DNA from 4 places in the Candidatus Enterococcus dunnyi genome. Region 3 is predicted to be linked to each of the others. Evidence: predicted binding sites of a transcription regulator. Region 3 holds the regulator's gene; each other region holds the start of a gene.
What was found. The regulator CtsR, encoded in region 3, represses protease genes until heat stress. The targets are predictions, from matches to a motif close to TTGGTCAAAAAAGGTCAAANA.
Positions count from the first base shown of each region.

Region 1: A5889_RS15310 (ATP-dependent Clp protease proteolytic subunit) is a predicted target of CtsR. The motif match lies at 2,771-2,791, and genes of this name have one in related genera.
Region 2: clpP (ATP-dependent Clp endopeptidase proteolytic subunit ClpP) is a predicted target of CtsR. The motif match lies at 2,450-2,470, and genes of this name have one in related genera.
Region 4: clpB (ATP-dependent chaperone ClpB) is a predicted target of CtsR. The motif match lies at 2,439-2,459, and genes of this name have one in related genera.

Region 1 is NZ_CP147246.1:3,250,622-3,255,685, reverse strand. It holds T-box leader at 223-475, opposite strand; gene A5889_RS15325 (hypothetical protein) at 627-983, shown strand; gene A5889_RS15320 (hypothetical protein) at 1,016-1,177, shown strand; gene A5889_RS15315 (hypothetical protein) at 1,533-1,967, opposite strand; gene A5889_RS15310 (ATP-dependent Clp protease proteolytic subunit) at 2,112-2,699, opposite strand; gene A5889_RS15305 (cation-translocating P-type ATPase) at 2,866-5,064, opposite strand, start outside.
Region 2 is NZ_CP147246.1:3,161,727-3,166,790, forward strand. It holds gene whiA (DNA-binding protein WhiA) at 1-887, shown strand, start outside; gene A5889_RS14880 (hypothetical protein) at 932-1,129, shown strand; gene A5889_RS14885 (DsbA family protein) at 1,146-1,667, opposite strand; gene clpP (ATP-dependent Clp endopeptidase proteolytic subunit ClpP) at 1,775-2,368, opposite strand; gene A5889_RS14895 (TM2 domain-containing protein) at 2,546-2,857, opposite strand; gene A5889_RS14900 (hypothetical protein) at 3,109-3,624, shown strand; gene A5889_RS14905 (IS1182 family transposase) at 3,748-5,064, shown strand, end outside.
Region 3 is NZ_CP147246.1:1,909,606-1,914,669, reverse strand. It holds rRNA gene A5889_RS08975 (23S ribosomal RNA) at 1-1,041, shown strand, start outside; rRNA gene rrf (5S ribosomal RNA) at 1,136-1,251, shown strand; tRNA gene A5889_RS08965 (tRNA-Val) at 1,267-1,339, shown strand; tRNA gene A5889_RS08960 (tRNA-Lys) at 1,346-1,418, shown strand; tRNA gene A5889_RS08955 (tRNA-Leu) at 1,431-1,512, shown strand; tRNA gene A5889_RS08950 (tRNA-Thr) at 1,548-1,620, shown strand; tRNA gene A5889_RS08945 (tRNA-Gly) at 1,628-1,699, shown strand; tRNA gene A5889_RS08940 (tRNA-Leu) at 1,714-1,799, shown strand; tRNA gene A5889_RS08935 (tRNA-Arg) at 1,830-1,903, shown strand; tRNA gene A5889_RS08930 (tRNA-Pro) at 1,986-2,059, shown strand; gene A5889_RS08925 (CtsR family transcriptional regulator) at 2,223-2,690, shown strand; gene A5889_RS08920 (ATP-dependent Clp protease ATP-binding subunit) at 2,695-5,064, shown strand, end outside.
Region 4 is NZ_CP147246.1:117,148-122,211, forward strand. It holds gene A5889_RS00495 (cellulose biosynthesis cyclic di-GMP-binding regulatory protein BcsB) at 1-973, shown strand, start outside; gene A5889_RS00500 (diguanylate cyclase) at 960-1,814, shown strand; gene A5889_RS00505 (hypothetical protein) at 1,848-2,312, shown strand; gene clpB (ATP-dependent chaperone ClpB) at 2,682-5,064, shown strand, end outside.

The DNA.
Region 1 (5,064 bases), 1.3 Mb from region 3:
GGGGGCTTCGTTCTCTCTTTGGTCGCCAAGTACTGTTCATCATCCGCTCTTTTTTGACTCTTTTTGAAGTTGTTTCTCCTCTTTCGGGTTGAATTCAAGCGTTGGGTGATTCACTAGTATGGACACTTCGCTCCCTTTGGTCGCCAAGTACTGTTCATCATCTACTCTGGCGTAGCCAGTCGTAGTGATGAACAACAAAAAGCCCTCTACCAACCTATGCTAGTAAAGGGCGACGATCGCGGTACCACCTTTATTGGAAAATCATTTCCATCTCAAGCCAAACAATAAATCACTTTATGATTTGGCGCTTTGTTAACGGTAGCAGCCGTAAAAATCAAATCGATTTTTCCTCTCCAAGATCATTTTCGACAAATGTCCATTACTTTCTTCCACCATCCGAAAGCTCTCTCGCTTCAGCAAAAAATCTTTGCTGAATAAATGTTTTTTTGTGTACTCTTCTTTTCAATGAGTTTTGATATTGAATCAATATTAGAACATACTCATTTATTTGTCAACATTTTTTCATATTAAATTTATTGATCAAAATTAATTAGGTTCAAATAAGGGTTCCTGTTTTTCTTTCTACTCATTTTTTATTATACTTAAATAAAATGGAGGTCGATCGAATGTCAGAACATATTGAAAAAGTGGATTTTCTTTTATCTTATTTATCAGAGATCCATACAAAGAGCCTGTCTTTGTATGATTTAGTCACCAGCCGTCCTCGGCCTGAAGAATCTCGGATTCTTTTGAATATCAATGAGGTCTTTACCTACTATCATAGTATCCGGATTTTTTATATTAGTAATGATGAGATTTCTTCCGATGCAGTTCAGCCCTTTTTTACTGCGTTTGAAGAGTTCTACTTTGAGTTGAAACAAGTTTTCTTCCTTGAAGATGACAACAGCGCACTTCTTTATAATAAGTTATCTGCGATGAAAGATGCTTTTGAGCAGTTGACGAATGATTTTAATGTTTTATAATAGAGAAGACAACAAATAAAGAAGGTGCACAAATGGATCAAAGCGAAGTATTGGATCGCTTGCGCGAAGAGTTGGAGATTCCATTTTTTAATGGATCGATCGAAGAACGTGAATACACAGAAGAAGAATATCAAAAAATCAAAGCTGATCTTGTTCAGTATTTTGATGATTACGTTCGAAATGTAGAAAACTGATACGACTACGTCGTTAAAATTAAAAGATGGGATAAAACAAAAATGTTTTATCTCATCTTTTTTATGATTAATATAATTATTTATTTACATAAAATAACTGCCATTTTTTAAAATCAGTGTAATATAAATAATATTTTTTATTTTATATTTTGATTCAAATAATAATGAAAGAAAAAACCACCGGTCAAACTGACCGATGGAAAAGGAGTATTACTCAATAAGAGTAAAATGAAAAATAAAAAGGTTGTTGTTGGTATGAATATATAATACAACAAATATTTTTCATTGTCTACTAAAAATAACGTTAAAAAGAAATTAAATACCATTTCTTTTTGTCAATTTTTCGTTTATATTTTTATTTTTTTAACAAAAGATTACTCATTCTAGTGATCGCAAATGAGATATCATCTGTTGCTTTGTCTTGTTTCTCTTCTGAAGCGTTGAACAAGTCAACATCTATTCCTTTTTCTGGATCTAAAGATAGAATCATTTCATTACAGCCAGCTAAATATTCAATATATGAGCGCTCAAATTTTTTATGGATGCCCATTACTCGAGCGGGCGGGCGTAATTGTGACACTTTCTCCAGCATCGTTTCGTATTCTTTTGTTCCATCTTGGAATATGCGTTGGATCTCAACAATACGCTCGGGAGCTAGCTCTGTTACCTTATCTTCGTCGATTGCTTTACGAACTTCTTCGTAATATTCGTTCATTTTTTCGCCGACTTCTTCTGTTTCTTTTACAATATCATTGATGTTTTGCACATAATAGCCTAAATTGGGTTTCAAATTCTTTCCTACTTTCTTTTGATGATCACCTAATTTTACACTTTTTCATAGGGTGATGACAAGGAGAATCTTTCAAAACAGCTTTTTTCTAATCATTTTGATAAAAAAACTGCAAGTCACTTGTACTTGCAGTTCGTTCTTATTTTACTGGATTTCATCGCTTGTATCGATGATCTTAGATACCATTCCATAATCTTTTGCTTCTTCAGCAGACATCCAGAAATTACGGTCTGTATCTTTTGCGATTTTTTCATACGTTTGACCAGTTGCTGCAGCAATCAAACGGTTTACACGCTCACGCATACGGATGATTTCTTTGGCCTCGATCTGAATCTCAGTACTTTGGCCTTGAACACCGCCAGCTGGTTGATGGATCATGTAACGAGTATTTGGCAAGCTGTATCTATTTTTAGCTTCAGCAGCCAAATAAATCGTAATACCCGCACTTGCTACCCAGCCGGTACCAACAACGATCACTTCTGGTTTGACAAACTTGATCATATCATGGATCGTGTCTCCTGCTTCAACATGTCCGCCTTGGCTATTGATAAAAATTTTGATTGGCTCATCACCCATCGCTGCTAATAAAAGTAATTGTGAGGTTACTTCCCGCGCTAGATCCTGATTGATCTCACCATAAATCAAAATCGTTCTCTCTTCAAAAAGTTTTTTCATAAATGCATTTGGTTGTTGTTTTTCTTCTGTTTCTTCATTTTCATCTAAATAGTTCATAATGAATGACCTCCATATTTTAAAGCTGAATATCTATATTAATAATACCGTAATCTAAAAATTTGTCCACTTATTTGACTTATTTTGACCTTAAAATTTTCTTCATGCTCCTATACTGAACCATAGAAAAAAAGATAGCCGAATATTCGACTATCTTTTACTAATTTTATATCCCTTTACCCATTTTTCGTTGAACAAATTTTACAACTTCAACGATAGGAATGATCGCAAAGGATGTTCCTGCAACGATTGCCCATTGGTACGCATCTAGTGATGTTACACTAAACAAATCGTTGAATCCTGGAATAACGATCGTAGCGGCTAACAATAGGAAGGAAACTAAAATCGCCCAGTTGAACGATTTGTTTCGGAATAAGCCAACTTTGAAAATCGATTGATAAATCGATTTTACGTTGAACGCATGGAACAATTGAATCAATCCTAATGTCGCAAATGCCATAGTCAATGCATCTCCATGTTGTAAATCATATAACGCCTGTGCAGATAAGTTTGGCATATTTGCCGCTGTATGCGCAGGAAACTCGATGGCCATTTTATAAACGATCAATGTCAAAGCACCTTGAGTGATCCCTTGATAAATGACACTGCTCAAGACACCACCTGAGAAGAAGTTCGATTTCTTACCACGAGGCGCATGACTCATCACGTCACGTTCTGCCGGCTCAACACCTAAAGCAATCGCTGGGAAAGTATCCGTTACTAAGTTGATCCACAATAAATGAACTGGTAGTAATGTATCCCAAGCTAACATTGTTGCAATAAAGAGTGTCAATACTTCCCCTAAGTTGGCAGAAAGTAGGTATTGAATCGTTTTTTGGATATTTGAGAAAACTTTACGTCCTTCTTCAACGGCTACAATAATCGTTGAGAAGTTGTCATCTGCCAAGACCATATCAGAGGCACCTTTCGATACTTCCGTACCAGTGATCCCCATACCAATACCGATATCCGCTGCTTTTAAGGCTGGTGCATCATTCACACCGTCACCTGTCATGGCAACGACCTTACCTTCTTGCTGCCATGCTTTAACGATACGAACTTTATGTTCAGGAGATACACGGGCATAAACAGAGTAATGTCCAACGACTTTTGCAAAAGCTTCATCTGATAACTCATTCAATTCAGCGCCTGTGATCACTGCATCGTCATCGCCTTCTTTGATAATGCCAAGACGAGCAGCAATGGCTTCCGCTGTATCTCTGTGGTCACCTGTGATCATGATCGGACGAATACCAGCTTCTTTAGCTACTTTAACCGCTTCTGCTGCTTCTTTACGTTCAGGGTCGATCATACCAACTAGACCAGCAAATACTAGACCATTTTCAACGACAGCTGAATCCATTTCAGCAGGAACTGCATCAACGAATTTATATGCCATTCCTAATACACGTAACGCTTGTTTCGCCATTTTCGTGTTGTTTGTTAAAATTTCTTTGCGTTCTTGATCATTTAATGCTGTTGTTTGACCATTTAATAATACTTGCTCACAGCGTTTTAGCAACTCATCGGGTGCACCTTTGACTGCAACTAAGAATTTGCCATCCACTAATTGGTGAACAGTTGTCATCAATTTACGATCAGAGTCAAACGGAATTTCAGCTACACGAGGCTCCGCTGCAACTTTTTCAGTAACATTGAAGCCATGGTCTAAACCGAATTGAACTAAAGCCGTTTCGGTTGGATCACCGATCAATGTACCATCTTGAGCAAATTTTGTATCATTAGTATAGTTCATGATTTTTAAAGCCATGTTATCCATTGCTACATCTTCAGATGCTGCAGCGACTTTATTGTCTGTATATAATGCTTCAACAGTCATTTGATTCAGAGTCAACGTACCCGTCTTATCTGAACAAATGATATCTGTACTACCCAATGTCTCAACGGCTGGAAGTTTACGCACGATCGCATTTTTCTTCGCCATTTTTTGTGTTCCTAAAGCCAAAATGATCGTAACGATTGCCGGTAAACCTTCCGGAATCGCAGCAACAGCTAATGAAATCGAAGTCAATAGCATATCGATCCATGTTCTACCGTTCATCATTCCAACAACAAACATGATCGCAGCGATCACTAAAATCGCGATCGTCAACATTTTACCTAATTGATTCAAGTTTTGCTTCAATGGTGTTTCTGTTTCTTGTTCGTTTGCTAGCATGCCGGCGATTTTACCGACCTCGGTATTCATACCAGTACCGACAACTACCCCTATCCCACGACCATAAGTGACATTACTATTTGAATAAGCCATATTGATACGATCACCGATACCGATATCTTCTGGCGTACCTTCTAAAACAGTTGCTTCTTTTTCAACTGGAACTGATTCACCAGTCAAAGCTGC
Region 2 (5,064 bases), 1.3 Mb from region 3:
ATCGGGAACATGCTAGAGCAGAACTTGCTGCATTGATTCGAATGAATGGGTCACTAAGCATCGTGAATCAGCAATTCGTGTTGAATGTCCAAACAGAAAATGCTGCGATCGCAAGACGTATTTATTCTCTTTTAAAAGATCATTATGACGTACGATCGGAGTTGCTCGTTCGAAAAAAAATGAAGCTGAAGAAGAACAATGTTTATATTGTTCGTTTAAAACAGGGAACTAAGGACGTTCTTGCAGATTTAGATATTTTAGATGGAATGATGTTCAATAGCCATGTATCAGATGAAATCATGGGGAATGCCCAAAAGATGAGATCTTATTTACGTGGTGCTTTTATGGCTTCTGGCTCAGTCAATAATCCTGAAACCAGTCGTTACCATTTAGAAATATTTTCTATTTATGAAGAACACAATGAAGATATTTGTCAAATGCTGAATTATTATGATTTGAATGCACGGACGCTAGAGAGAAGAAACGGCTATATTTCTTATTTGAAAGGTGCAGAGCGGATCGCTGATTTTTTAACATTGATCGGTGCAACGAATTCGATGTTAAAATTTGAAGATGTCCGAATCGTGCGGGATATGCGCAATTCTGTTAATCGTTTGGTCAATTGCGAAACAGCGAACTTAAATAAGACGATCGATGCTGCATCAAAACAAATTGAAAATATCCAGTATATTGAAAGTGTGGTAGGTTTAACGGCTCTACCAGAAAAATTACAGGAAATCGCTGAATTGCGTTTGGAATATCCGGAAGTCAGTCTGAAAGAACTTGGTGAGATGATTCCTTCAGGTGCAATTTCAAAATCGGGAATCAATCATCGAATCAGGAAAATCAATGAATTTGCTGAAAAACTTAGAGAAAAAAGTGCATAGCTGCAAAGTTACGTGAACTAAAAAATGGAAATCAGGTGAAAGAAATGGGTGTTGAGGATAAAGACTTTATTATGCGGCAAATCAAACAATTAGGCGAAGGTTTGGGCGAATTTTTAGGTAAAGAAGATGTAGATAAAATCTTGAATTTTAGTGAAGACGCCCAAAAAGAAACTCAGGATTCACTCGCTGAAAAGAAACTAAAGAGAAAACAAGAACAAAAAACAAAGACAAAGCCACAATAGCTTTGTCTTTGTTTTTTTATTTTCCTTCAATGTAGCTGATCAATTCTTCCGTTGTAACAGATTCATCAAAGATATGTTCACCAATAACGATCGTTGGAACAAATTTGATATTAGCAGCATTTGCTTCAGCAATCACAGTATCGATCATTGCAGGATTTTTCTTTTCAGCTAGCTGTAGGTTATCTTGGGCAAAGACGGCAACATCTGCTAATGAAAGATGCCCCCATTGATCTTGCGTGTCATACATTTGTTTTAAACTAAGTAATCCTCTTTCTGGTAAGTCGTAATCAATGTGGTGATGCATCACGTTTCCAGGCTGTAATGTTTCTTTCTCTTTATCAAATAGCTTGATAATACGCTGAACTTTTCCTTCTTTAACATATTTTTCTAAAAGGTCAAAAGAGTCTTCAAACCATTTTTTACAGTAGGGACAACGAACATTCATAAATTCGACCATCTTTATTGGAGCTGATTCTTGACCAATGACTAAACCATTTTTTGTAGTGACTTTTGTTGCATCGATAATTGAGATATCCATGTTATACATCCTTTCAATTCTTTACTTATAGTGTAGCGCTTTTTAGTCTGAGTTGAAATAAAAATGTCCAAAATCCGGAAAAGAATTTTGGACATCTGATTTTAGGTTTAGCTTAAGGCACTGCTATTTTCCATTACTTCATCGATCAAGCCGTATTCTTTTGCCTGTTGAGCTGTCATGAAGTTGTCACGATCTGTGTCGCGTTCGATGACTTCTAAAGGCTGACCAGTTCGCTCAGCCAAGATTTTGTTCAAACGGTCACGTGTATCCAAGATATGTTTTGCAGCGATTTCGATTTCTGTCGCTTGTCCTTGTGCACCACCAAGTGGTTGATGGATCATGATTTCAGCATTAGGCAAGGCAAAACGTTTGCCTTTTTGACCAGCAGTTAGTAAAAAGCTGCCCATTGATGCGGCCATCCCAAGTACGATCGTTTGGACGTCTGCTTTAACAAAATTCATCGTATCGAAAATTGCTAATCCAGCAGAAACACTGCCGCCAGGAGAATTGATGTAGATGTAGATATCTTTTTCAGAGTCTTGTGCATCCAAAAATAATAATTGAGCAATTACTGAGTTGGCTACATTATCATCGATCGGACCACTTAACATGATGATTCTATCTTTTAATAATCGTGAATAAATATCATAAGCTCTTTCTCCACGAGATGACTGTTCAATGACTGTTGGTATTAAGTTCATAGTATATTCCTCCTATATAAAAAGCTCTTCAAATCATTTTATCACAAAGCATACCTGAATGCTTAAAAAAAGTATACTTTATTGGTCAAAAAAGGTCAACTTAAATGAACTGAAAAAATAGAAGGTAGAAACGTTGAGCCGTGTTTCTGCCTTCTACTATTATTCTCAAAATAAATATTATGAAGAGACAATAATGTTGCCGTTTTGGTCAGCAGGCTTCAATAAAGTCATGATCGCAGTGAAGAAAGCAATAAGAGCTGGAATGCCAGTCCAACTGAAAACAAGATACATGATGCCTTTTCCAGAAAAACCAGAGTAGAATTTATGAGCACCGATCCAGCCTAAGAAAAATGCTAGAATGAAATAAATCCATTTATTGACTACTCTACCTTGTTGTACATAACCACCAACTGATTGAGTATTATTGTTTTCATTGACAATATTGATGCTGATTTTGTCTTGCAGATTATCAGTGCTTGATTTCGTCATCAAACACTGATACGAAGTGCAGAACATAGGCTTATCTTTATTAGCAATAATAACTTTCTCAAAGTCTGATCTGCTCACTTTTTTTCTATATCTTTAAATTTTCACTTTATAACTTTTACAGATCACCTTTCAAAAAGAATTGAAAACTTTTAAGTAAATGAATCCTTTTTATTTTTTTGTTCTATGTTTTTACGCTTGTGAAAGAGTATGTTATACTAAAAAAGCAAGTAAAGAAGAGTGAGGGGATTCGGATGGTTGTTTTTATCGCAGGCATAACAGGCGTATTAGTTGGCGCAGTGATTGTGTCGATCAGCGTTGCTTTACGAGTGACGTTTGAAGAACGAAAAGCAGCACGTTATCGTGAGCTGGAACATTTCGTCAAAGAAATCGAAACATTGAATCTTTTGAACAAAAAAATCAATGAAATTTTGCAAAAGAGAGATATTTATGTCGATAAATCTGTTAACTTTATTTCTATGGATGATTGTTATATCAGCATCGACGACTTTATATATTTGGAATCTTTTTCTGCGCAAAACAATTTCTATCTTCCTACTTATCTAGTCGAAGAGTTTTTCAAAAAGATTGCTCACAGAAAAGTAATTTTGACCCCGGATGAAGTCATCTCAATGGGTGGAAGTACCTATAAGGGTGGAAAATTGATTTTAGAAACTTTTTCAGAAGAGTTGTTGACGATCATCGAAGATAAAAAAAGACAAATGAAACGTCTGTCGCACAAACCGCTGTACTATTTCCAAAAGAGCTAAAAAGCCCGTACCTTAAGTGAAAGGTACGGCCAGACTGTAGACAAAGTTCTAAAAAAGGATGACGTCTACAGTTTTTTCTTTTATACTTAATGTATGAAAACGTTTTAAAGGAGCGCGTAAAAAATGATGTCAAAACACCCAATGAATGGAAGGGATCAATACATGATGATTTCCTTGGAAGAACTTGTCCCAAAAGATCACTTGATCCGAAAAATAGATAAAGCAATTGATTTTACCTTCATTTATCCAATTGTTGAATCAACTTATTCGACCTTAGGTCGACCAAGTATTGATCCTGTGGTTTTAGTCAAAATCGTCTTCATTCAATATCTCTTTGGTATCCGTTCCATGCGTCAAACGATAAAAGAAATAGACACTAATGTCGCTTATCGTTGGTTTTTAGGCTACGATTTCAATGAAACCATTCCACATTTCTCTACCTTTGGAAAAAACTATGTTCGCCGCTTTCGAGAAACTACACTCTTTGAAGATATTTTCGCCTACATACTGGAACAAGCTGCCAAGGCTCGGATGATTACGGAAGATGTTCTCTATATGGATTCTACTCATATCAAAGCTAATGCAAACAAGCATTATTTTACTAGAGAAATGACGCATATTGAAGCAAAAGCCTATCAATCAGAATTAGAGAAAGAAATTAACGAGGAACGCATCAAGGCAGGAAAGCGCCCTTTTACTTTCCCGACAGAAAGTGAGCTGAAAGAACGAAAAATAAGTAAAGTAGACCCTGAGAGCGGGTATTATGTAAAAGGAGAACGAGAGAAACAATTTGCTTATTCTGCTCATACTGGTTGTGATGAACACGGATTCATTTTAGATGTCATTGTAACGCCTGGTAACCGTCATGATAGTCAAATTGCTCCTGATCTAGTTGCCTCTATCTGTACTAAATTTCCAGCGATACATGCTGTAGCAGCTGATGCTGGGTATAAAACTGCCACTTTTATAGAATTTCTCCGACGGAGAAAACTTCACCCTGTTCTTCCTTATACACGACCTAGAGGTGATCGAACGTTACTAGCCAAAAATCAATTTGTCTATGACGAATACTACGATTGTTACCTGTGCCCTGAAAATCAACCCTTACATTTTTCTACACTTACTCGAGAGGGATACCGTGAATATAAGTCAAAATCTTACATTTGCCAGAATTGTCCGCAATTGAAGCAGTGCACAAGAAGTCAAAATCATCAAAAAGTAGTGACCCGTCATATTTGGCAAGCTGGGTTGGAGAATGCAGAACATCTTCGTCATACTTCCTTCAATCGAGAAACATACCGCAAACGTAAAGAAACTATTGAAAGAGTGTTTGCCGATGCAAAAGAGAAGCATGGGATGCGTTGGACAAAATACCGAACCTTGGAAAAAGTCGCAGTGCATACGAGACTGATTTTTGCTGCAATGAATTTAAAGAAATTA
Region 3 (5,064 bases):
TGGGTTAGCTTCGGCGAAGCTCAGAATTGAAGCCCCAGTAAACGGCGGCCGTAACTATAACGGTCCTAAGGTAGCGAAATTCCTTGTCGGGTAAGTTCCGACCCGCACGAAAGGCGTAACGATTTGGGCACTGTCTCAACGAGAGACTCGGTGAAATTTTAGTACCTGTGAAGATGCAGGTTACCCGCGACAGGACGGAAAGACCCCATGGAGCTTTACTGTAGCTTGATATTGAGTGTTTGTACCACATGTACAGGATAGGTAGGAGCCGATGAAACCGGAACGCTAGTTTCGGTGGAGGCGCTGGTGGGATACTACCCTTGTGTTATGAACCCTCTAACCCGCAGCCCTAATCGGGCTGGGAGACAGTGTCAGGTGGGCAGTTTGACTGGGGCGGTCGCCTCCTAAAAGGTAACGGAGGCGCCCAAAGGTTCCCTCAGAATGGTTGGAAATCATTCGCAGAGTGTAAAGGCAGAAGGGAGCTTGACTGCGAGACTTACAAGTCGAGCAGGGACGAAAGTCGGGCTTAGTGATCCGGTGGTTCCGCATGGAAGGGCCATCGCTCAACGGATAAAAGCTACCCTGGGGATAACAGGCTTATCTCCCCCAAGAGTCCACATCGACGGGGAGGTTTGGCACCTCGATGTCGGCTCGTCGCATCCTGGGGCTGTAGTCGGTCCCAAGGGTTGGGCTGTTCGCCCATTAAAGCGGCACGCGAGCTGGGTTCAGAACGTCGTGAGACAGTTCGGTCCCTATCCGTCGCGGGCGTTGGAAATTTGAGAGGAGCTGTCCTTAGTACGAGAGGACCGGGATGGACTTACCGCTGGTGTACCAGTTGTTCTGCCAAGGGCATTGCTGGGTAGCTATGTAGGGAAGGGATAAACGCTGAAAGCATCTAAGTGTGAAGCCCACCTCAAGATGAGATTTCCCATTTCTTTAAGAAAGTAAGACCCCTCAGAGATGATGAGGTAGATAGGTTGGAAGTGGAAGTGCAGTGATGTACGGAGCGGACCAATACTAATCGGTCGAGGACTTAACCAAAAGAAATAAAATAAATGATCTTGGTAAGTAGTGATTACAAGCTTCAATCCAGTTTTGAGTGAATCATCACTCAATTGAATACAACAACACCCAGTGTGGTGGCGATAGCGAGAAGGATACACCTGTTCCCATGCCGAACACAGAAGTTAAGCTTCTTAGCGCCGATTGTAGTGAAGGGTTTCCCTTTGTGAGAGTAGGACGTCGCCGCGCTAAACGTGTTGTATTGGAGGTTTAGCTCAGCTGGGAGAGCACCTGCCTTACAAGCAGGGGGTCAGCGGTTCGATCCCGTTAACCTCCATTTTTTGAGCCGTTAGCTCAGTTGGTAGAGCATCTGACTTTTAATCAGAGGGTCGCAGGTTCGAGCCCTGCACGGCTCATAGAAATATTTTGCGGGTGTGGCGGAATTGGCAGACGCACTAGATTTAGGATCTAGCGCCTTACGGCGTGGGGGTTCAAGTCCCTTCACCCGCATATTTTAAGTCTCGTTGATAAACTTGGCGAAATACGCCGGCTTAGCTCAGTTGGTAGAGCATCTGATTTGTAATCAGAGGGTCGAGGGTTCAAGTCCTTTAGCCGGCATCAAACTGCGGAAATAGCTCAGTGGTAGAGCACCACCTTGCCAAGGTGGGGGTCGCGGGTTCGAACCCCGTTTTCCGCTTAGCTTGTTCATTCGCCGGGGTGGCGGAACTGGCAGACGCACAGGACTTAAAATCCTGCGGTGAGTGATCACCGTACCGGTTCGATTCCGGTCCTCGGCATTCATCACAACTTTGCTTGAGATGACATTAGCACCCATAGCTCAACTGGATAGAGTGTTTGACTACGAATCAAAAGGTTAGGGGTTCGACTCCCTTTGGGTGCATAGTTAAAGGTTTGACTGCGAGTTAGAAGGTAAGTAACACAGTTCCTTTTAATCGTTTAGTCTTTTTTTATTATTATAATTGCGGGAAGTAGCTCAGCTTGGTAGAGCACTTGGTTTGGGACCAAGGGGTCGCAGGTTCGAATCCTGTCTTCCCGATTAAAAGAACAGAGTATGCTCTGTTCTTTTTTGTTATATATTTAGTTTGTAATTTCCTAAATATATTTACCTTTTCTTAGTTAATTAGGCATTCTCCTTTATTAAACAGTTGAAATTGGGTATAATTAAGGTCAGTATTAGTCAAGGGAAAAGGATGAGGACTATGAGTAATCAAAATACTTCAGATTTGATTGAAGCATATTTAAAGAAAATTCTTGAAGAAAGCAGTAAAATTGAAATTCGCAGGGCCGAAATGGCTCATTTATTCAATTGTGTTCCTTCCCAGATTAATTATGTGATCAATACTCGTTTCACGATTCAACGTGGCTATTCAGTTGAAAGTAAGCGTGGTGGTGGCGGTTATATCAGAATAGCTAAAGTACAAATATCTGATAGTGACCAGTTGCTGAAACAAATTGCTCAATTTACAGGGAATGAACTTTCGGAAAAAGACGCACTAATTTTTATACAGAAGCTCTATGAAGAAAAAGTTGTTACAAAACGAGAAGGAAACTTAATGCTGTCGGTGCTTGGAAAACAAGTCTTAGATAAGGCAGGACCAGATGAAGATTATTTACGTGCTCAATTGATGCATTCATTTTTAGAACGTTTGAGTTACGAGGAGGAATGATAGTATGGACGAATTATTTACAGAAAGTGCCAAGGCAGTCTTAGCCATCGCACAAGAAGAAGCGAAGTATTTTAGGCATCAATCTGTAGGTTCTGAACATTTGCTTTTAGCATTAGTACTGGAACCAAATGGAATTGCTGGAAAATCTTTACGCCAGTTGAATGCTAATAAAACAGATATACGTGAAGAAATTGAACAATTAACTGGGTACGGAACAGTTAAAGCATATCCGAAAGGAACCTATTTGCCTTATTCCCCTCGTGCAAAACAAGTTTTTGCCTATGCCGGCGATGAAGCAAAACGTTTAGGAGCTCCTAATATAGGCACTGAACATATTTTGTTAGGCTTATTACGCGATGAGGATATCCTTGCTTCACGTATTTTATTGAACTTGGGATTAAGTTTATCTAAAATGCGTCAGCTGTTAATGAAAAAAATTGGGATTACAGATCCCCAAATGAGTGGAAATGTTGGGCGCCGACGTAATAATCAAGCACAAAAAGCAGCACCTAAAGGAACTCCAACATTGGATTCGTTAGCTCGTGACTTGACTAAACTAGCACGTGAGAATGATTTAGACCCAGTTGTCGGACGTTCTCAAGAGGTCAGACGGCTGATCCAAATATTAAGTCGTCGTACCAAAAATAATCCAGTTTTAGTTGGTGAACCTGGTGTAGGTAAAACGGCAATTGCTGAAGGCTTAGCACAAAAAATTGTTAATGGTGAAGTGCCGGACGATATGCAGGAAAAACGTTTGATGATGCTGGATATGGGTGCTCTTGTTGCGGGAACGAAATATCGTGGTGAATTCGAAGATCGTTTGAAGAAAGTGATTGACGAGATCTATCAAGATGGAGAAGTGATCCTCTTTATTGATGAGCTGCATACATTGATTGGTGCAGGTGGTGCAGAGGGTGCGATCGATGCTTCAAATATCTTAAAACCAGCGCTTGCTCGTGGAGAATTACAAACAATTGGTGCGACTACATTAGATGAGTACCAAAAATATATTGAAAAAGATTCTGCTTTGGAACGTCGTTTTGCGAGAGTTCAAGTGGATGAACCAACATCAGAAGAAGCAGAAGAGATTCTAAAAGGCCTACGTTCTCGCTATGAAGAACATCATGGCGTTGAGATTACAGATGATGCCTTACATGCAGCAGTTCAGTTATCTGTTCGTTATATCAATTCTCGTCAATTACCAGATAAAGCGATTGATTTGATGGATGAATCAGCTGCTAAAGTTCGTCTAGACTTAGCAGATGAGCCTTCTGAAATTAATGAGTTGCGCTTAGATTTAGCGAATCTAATCAAGGAAAAAGAAGAAGCAATTCAGTCACAATCGTTCGAAAGTGCAGCAAGATTACGCCAAAAAGAGAAAAAAATGGCTAGAAAGCTTGAAAATATTTTATTATTAGAACAAAAAGAAGCGTCTGGTTATGCAAATCAAGTCACTGAACAAGATGTGGCAAATGTTGTGTCACAATGGACAGGTGTGCCATTACAGCAGCTAGAGAAAAAAGAAAGCGAGCGCCTGCTCGAATTAGAAAGTATCTTACACCACAGAGTTGTTGGTCAGGATGAAGCTGTTCAAGCTGTATCGCGTGCAATTCGTAGAGCCCGCAGTGGCTTGAAAGATCCGAATCGTCCAATTGGTTCATTTATGTTCCTGGGACCTACTGGAGTTGGTAAAACAGAATTAGCAAAAGCGTTGGCTGAAACAATGTTTGGCAGTGAGGATGCACTTGTGCGTGTAGATATGTCCGAATTTATGGAAAAATATAGTACAAGTCGTTTGATTGGCTCCCCTCCAGGTTATGTTGGTTATGAAGAAGGCGGACAATTGACGGAAAAAATTCGTCAAAAACCTTATTCAGTGATTTTACTTGATGAAGTAGAGAAAGCTCACCCAGATGTATTCAATATCTTGTTACAGGTATTAGACGATGGACACTTAACTGATTCTAAAGGTCGAAAAGTCGATTTTAGAAATACTATTTTAATTATGACTTCAAATATTGGAGCAACGGCTATCCGTGAAGAAAAAAATGTTGGGTTCAACGTGAAAGACTTATCGAAAGACTACGATGCTATGCAAAAACGAATCATGGAAGAATTGAAAAAAGCATTCCGTCCAGAGTTTTTGAACCGTGTGGATGAAACAGTTGTTTTCCGTTCATTAGATCAGGAAGAAATTCATGAGATTGTGAAGATTATGAGTAAATCGATTATTCAGCGCTTGAAAGAGCAAGAGGTGAATGTGAAAATTACTCCTGCTGCAATCGAAGTGATCGGTAAGGTTGGTTTTGACCCAGAATATGGTGCGCGTCCAATTCGCAGAGCATTACAAAAAGAAGTGGAAGATCGTTTGAGT
Region 4 (5,064 bases), 1.7 Mb from region 3:
AGATAATTTAGACTTTGATAACTCATTAGTGACGGTCTCAGTCAATGATCGTCCAATTGGAAGTCAGCGGTTAAGTGCAGCCAAAGCCAACGGGGATGAATTTTTAGTAGAGTTTCCGAATGATCTAGGAATCACTGACAGCTTTGTTTTAAAAGTTAGCTTTGATTTAGTCGTTGAAAATCCGGAAAATATCCGAAGCAACCAAACTCCATGGGCTTATATCGAGAATACCTCTAACGCATTTATTAAAACGCAAGAGCTTGATACGATGCTTTTTACAAACTATCCTAATATGTTTGTCAAAAGTCAGTCGTTTGCAGATTTAGGTGTGGTGCTTCCTGAGAAACTTAATAAGGATTATTTCAAAGCATTGACAAACATATTCAATTTGATTGGAAACTACACTCAAAGTAATGTCGGAGAAATCACTTATTATAAAACAAAACCGAAAGAATCAGCGCTATCGACACATAATCTAATTGTTTTAGGGACACCAAATGATAATGCGTTGATCAAATCGTTGAACAATGACTTGTTTTTCGCTTACGATAAGTCATTCGCTACATTCGTTTCGAATGAGAAACTAAGTATTGAGGAAGACTATGGAAAAAGTATCGGAACAGCACAACTGCTCTTTTCACCTTTTGAAAGCAAAGCGGCCATGTTGATTTTGACAGGAACGACTCCTGAGAATGTTTTTCTGGCTTCGACCCAAATCGCCACTGAAAAAAATACCTCGACATATAAAGGCGATGCACTGGTTGTCGATAATAATTACAAACGCTATGACTACCGCTTTAAAAAAGAAGTAAGTCAATCTCAACAAGAAAACTTAGGTCAAAGGCTCATCAATAATCAAAAATTAGGTATTTACCTAGTTGTCTTCTTACTTGTGGTCATGATCGTTGGATTGTCCGCATTCTTTATTTTGAAAAAAGACACTAAAGGGGGAAATGACGATGAAACTGAATAAACGCTATGCGAGTACGATCATGGATTTGTCCCTTTTGTTTTTTATCAGTCTAGTCTCCATCACCGTCATTTTTGTCGGTTTGGGAAATAACGGCTTTTTCATTGACTTGATCAGTTTATTGATCACATTGATTCTTGTGATCATTACTTATTTTACAGGTATTGTGTCAGGCCTGATTTTTACCTTGATTTTTGTTTTCGTTCAGTTGGGCTATGTTTCTTATCAATATGTGTTTATGAAACAGTTTACTTATGCTTCGCTATTTTGGTTGATCATTCCTCCATTATATTGCCTGAGTATTTTTTTGATCACCTATCAAGTTCGTTTATTGGAAAAAGAGAACGAGCGATTGAAAAAGAACAATGTACAATACAACGCACTGGATGCTGAGACACACTTGAGAACCTTAACGCTATACGAAAGTGATTTCCCGATGTTTGTCACTATGTCTGAACGCTTTCAGACAGACTTGTACACTGTGGTGGTTCGTATTCGCTATTGGGACAGTCTCAAAAAATTGATGACAGAAGAACAGACTAAAGAGTTATTGAAAATGATCACGCGGGTCTTTCAAGAAAGCTCCGATCAAAGCAATAGCTTATATATGGTCAATCAAGTAACCCCAACGTGGAGCTCTTATACGTTTTCAACCCCTGAATCATTGCGTGAATTTCGGGAACTTTTGAAAGAACGCTTCTTAGAAGAACTTGAAAAAACAACTAACCTGAATAATTTGACGATCGATTTACTTGTTTCTCAAGCAAAATATGATCCTGAAGAAATGACAAAGGCATCAGATTTTCTTTCTGAAGCTCTGAATGGACTTCAATATGATGTCTAGTTATAATAAAGTGTATAGATTGGAGGAAATTATATGAAAAAACTCGCAATCACTTTAGTAACGATTTTTGCAGCAATCTCTTTAGCCGCGTGCAGCGGGAATAAGAAGACAGGCGAATCAGGAAGTGAAGATACGACAATGAGCAGTCAAAAAAATCAAAGTACAAATACAAGCTCTAATGTTAAAGAGGATCAGGAATCAATTTTTACGGCAGTTTTAGTGGAAGATGCCGTGCAAAATGAAACGGTTGACCAGTCGATCCGTCTTTTCTTAAATGACGTAAAAGCAGTTGAGGACCCAGAGGAAATCATCGGCACAATGAAAAATGATGGTGTCATTTTGAATGTCACAAAGGAACAGCTAGCAGATGGCCTTACAGAAGATCAATTAAAAGCTGGCGATAGTGTTAAATTTACACTAAGTGGGTTACCCGTAATGACGATGTCGATTCCACCGCAAATCGCGGGAAATGCAGTTGTTAAAGTTGAAAAAATTTAAATAAGTTTAAAAGATCAGGCACAAGGTTCGTGCTTGATCTTTTTGTTTGCCTGCATATCTGTTGCTAAAATCAGTGATTGAGTTATCATAAAAAGTGAGAGAAATCGATCGTTTTCCAATTGATTTTGTTTGACCTTTACTGACTAATTGAGTATAATTGATTCATAAGGTCAAAATTGATCAGTCATTTTAACCTTAAAAAATAGTCCAAAAGAAGTACTGCTTTTTTGCTCAAGAAACGGTACTATTTATATAGATTATTTAAAGCAAACAATCTTTTTAAAAGTTGAAGATCAAATAGATCAGTATTTTATTTTTCTGTCAGAGTGAAACGAGCCTGATCAGCTTTTAAATTTAGGAGGGAATTCTATGAACATCGAAAAAATGACTACTACGTTACAAGAGGCGATCGCTGAAGCACAGCAAATTGCAGTTACGCGTCGTCATCAGGAAATCGATATTGCCCATTTATGGAAAGTTTTTTTACAACCGAATCATTTTGGTCGTAATTTTTATACGGATGCAGGTGTTGATGTCGAAGCTTTTGAACGAGAGGTAGATAAAGCTTTAGATGAGTACCCAATCGTTCAAGGTGGGAATATTCAGTATGGTCAAAGCATGAGTCAAAATTTGTTTAACCTATTGAACGAAGCAGATAAATTAAGAGAATCTTTTCAAGATGAGTTTTTGGCAACGGAAATCGTAGTATTAGCGTTGATGAAACTTAAAAATTACCGATTAACAAAATATTTAATAAACCAAGGTATTTCAGAAAAAGAATTACGTAAAAATATTGAAGACATTAGAGGGGGCGATCGTGTGACTTCTAAAAATCAAGAAGAGCAATACAAAGCATTAGAAAAATATGGTGTGGATTTAGTCCAACAAGTGAAAAGCGGCAAACAAGATCCAATTATTGGACGAGATGAGGAAATCCGCGATGTGATTCGAATTTTATCGCGAAAAACAAAAAATAATCCGGTATTGATCGGTGAGCCAGGTGTTGGTAAAACAGCGATCATTGAAGGTTTAGCTCAACGGATCGTTCGTAAAGATGTGCCTGAAAACTTAAAAGATAAGACGATTTTCTCTTTGGATATGGGTGCATTGATCGCGGGTGCAAAATTCCGTGGAGAATTTGAAGAGCGCTTGAAAGCTGTTTTAAAAGAAGTGAAGAAAAGTGATGGACGAATCATCTTGTTCATTGATGAGATCCACAATATTGTTGGTGCAGGTAAAACAGAGGGAAGCATGGATGCAGGAAATCTATTGAAGCCAATGTTAGCTCGTGGCGAACTGCACTTGATCGGTGCAACCACATTAGATGAGTACCGTCAATATATGGAGAAGGATAAAGCCTTAGAACGTCGTTTCCAAAAAGTATTGGTGAAAGAACCAACTGTCGAAGATACGATCAGTATTTTACGTGGACTAAAAGAACGTTTTGAGATCCATCATAGTGTGAATATTCATGATAATGCCTTAGTCGCAGCGGCTACTTTATCAGACCGCTATATCACGGACCGCTTTTTACCAGATAAAGCAATCGATTTAGTCGACGAAGCAAGTGCAACGATTCGTGTGGAAATGAATTCGATGCCGACTGAGTTAGATCAGGTCACTCGTCGTTTGATGCAGTTAGAAATTGAAGAAGCTGCATTGAAAAAAGAATCTGATGATGCAAGTAAAAAACGACTAAGTGCCTTACAAGAAGAACTCGCTGATTTGCGTGAAGAAGCAAATGCAATGAAAATGCAGTGGGAAACAGAAAAAGAAGAGGTCAATGCAGTCAGCAACAAGCGTGCTGAAATCGACAAAGCTAAACATGAATTAGAAGACGCCGAAAACAATTACGATCTTGAACGTGCTGCGGTGTTGCGTCATGGAACTATTCCACAGTTAGAAGAAGAATTAAAAAATCTAGAAGCTAAGAATGCCAAAGATAATGTCAAAATGGTTCAAGAAGCAGTGACAGAAAATGAAATTGCTTTGGTTGTTGGCCGTTTGACAGGGATCCCTGTAACGAAGTTAGTTGAGGGCGAACGAGAAAAATTGATGAAATTGAACGAAACATTACACAAACGTGTCATAGGACAAGATGAGGCAGTCGATGCAGTCAGTGATGCGGTGATACGTTCAAGAGCAGGATTGCAAGATCCAAATCGCCCATTAGGTTCCTTCTTATTCTTAGGACCAACCGGTGTAGGGAAAACAGAACTTGCTAAAGCTTTAGCAGAAGATTTATTTGATTCTGAAGATCATATGGTACGGATCGATATGAGTGAATATATGGAAAAACATAGTGTGTCTCGTTTAGTCGGTGCGCCTCCAGGCTATGTTGGCTATGAAGAAGGCGGCCAATTGACTGAAGCCGTTCGCCGGAATCCGTACACGATCGTTTTATTAGATGAAATCGAAAAAGCTCATCCTGACGTATTTAACATTTTGCTTCAAGTCTTAGATGACGGACGTTTGACAGATTCTAAAGGCCGTGTCGTTGATTTTAAAAATACAGTCTTGATCATGACCAGCAATATTGGTTCTCAATTACTGCTTGAGGGTGTGACACCTGAAGGAACGATTCCTGAAGAGGTAGAAGAACAGGTGATGACGATTTTACGTGGAAACTTTAAACCTGAATTCTTAAATAGAATCGATGATACGATTTTATTCACTCCTCTAAGCTTGGATAATGTCAAAGGAATCATTGAAAAAATGACAGAGCAGCTTTCTAAGCGTTTAGAGCATCAAG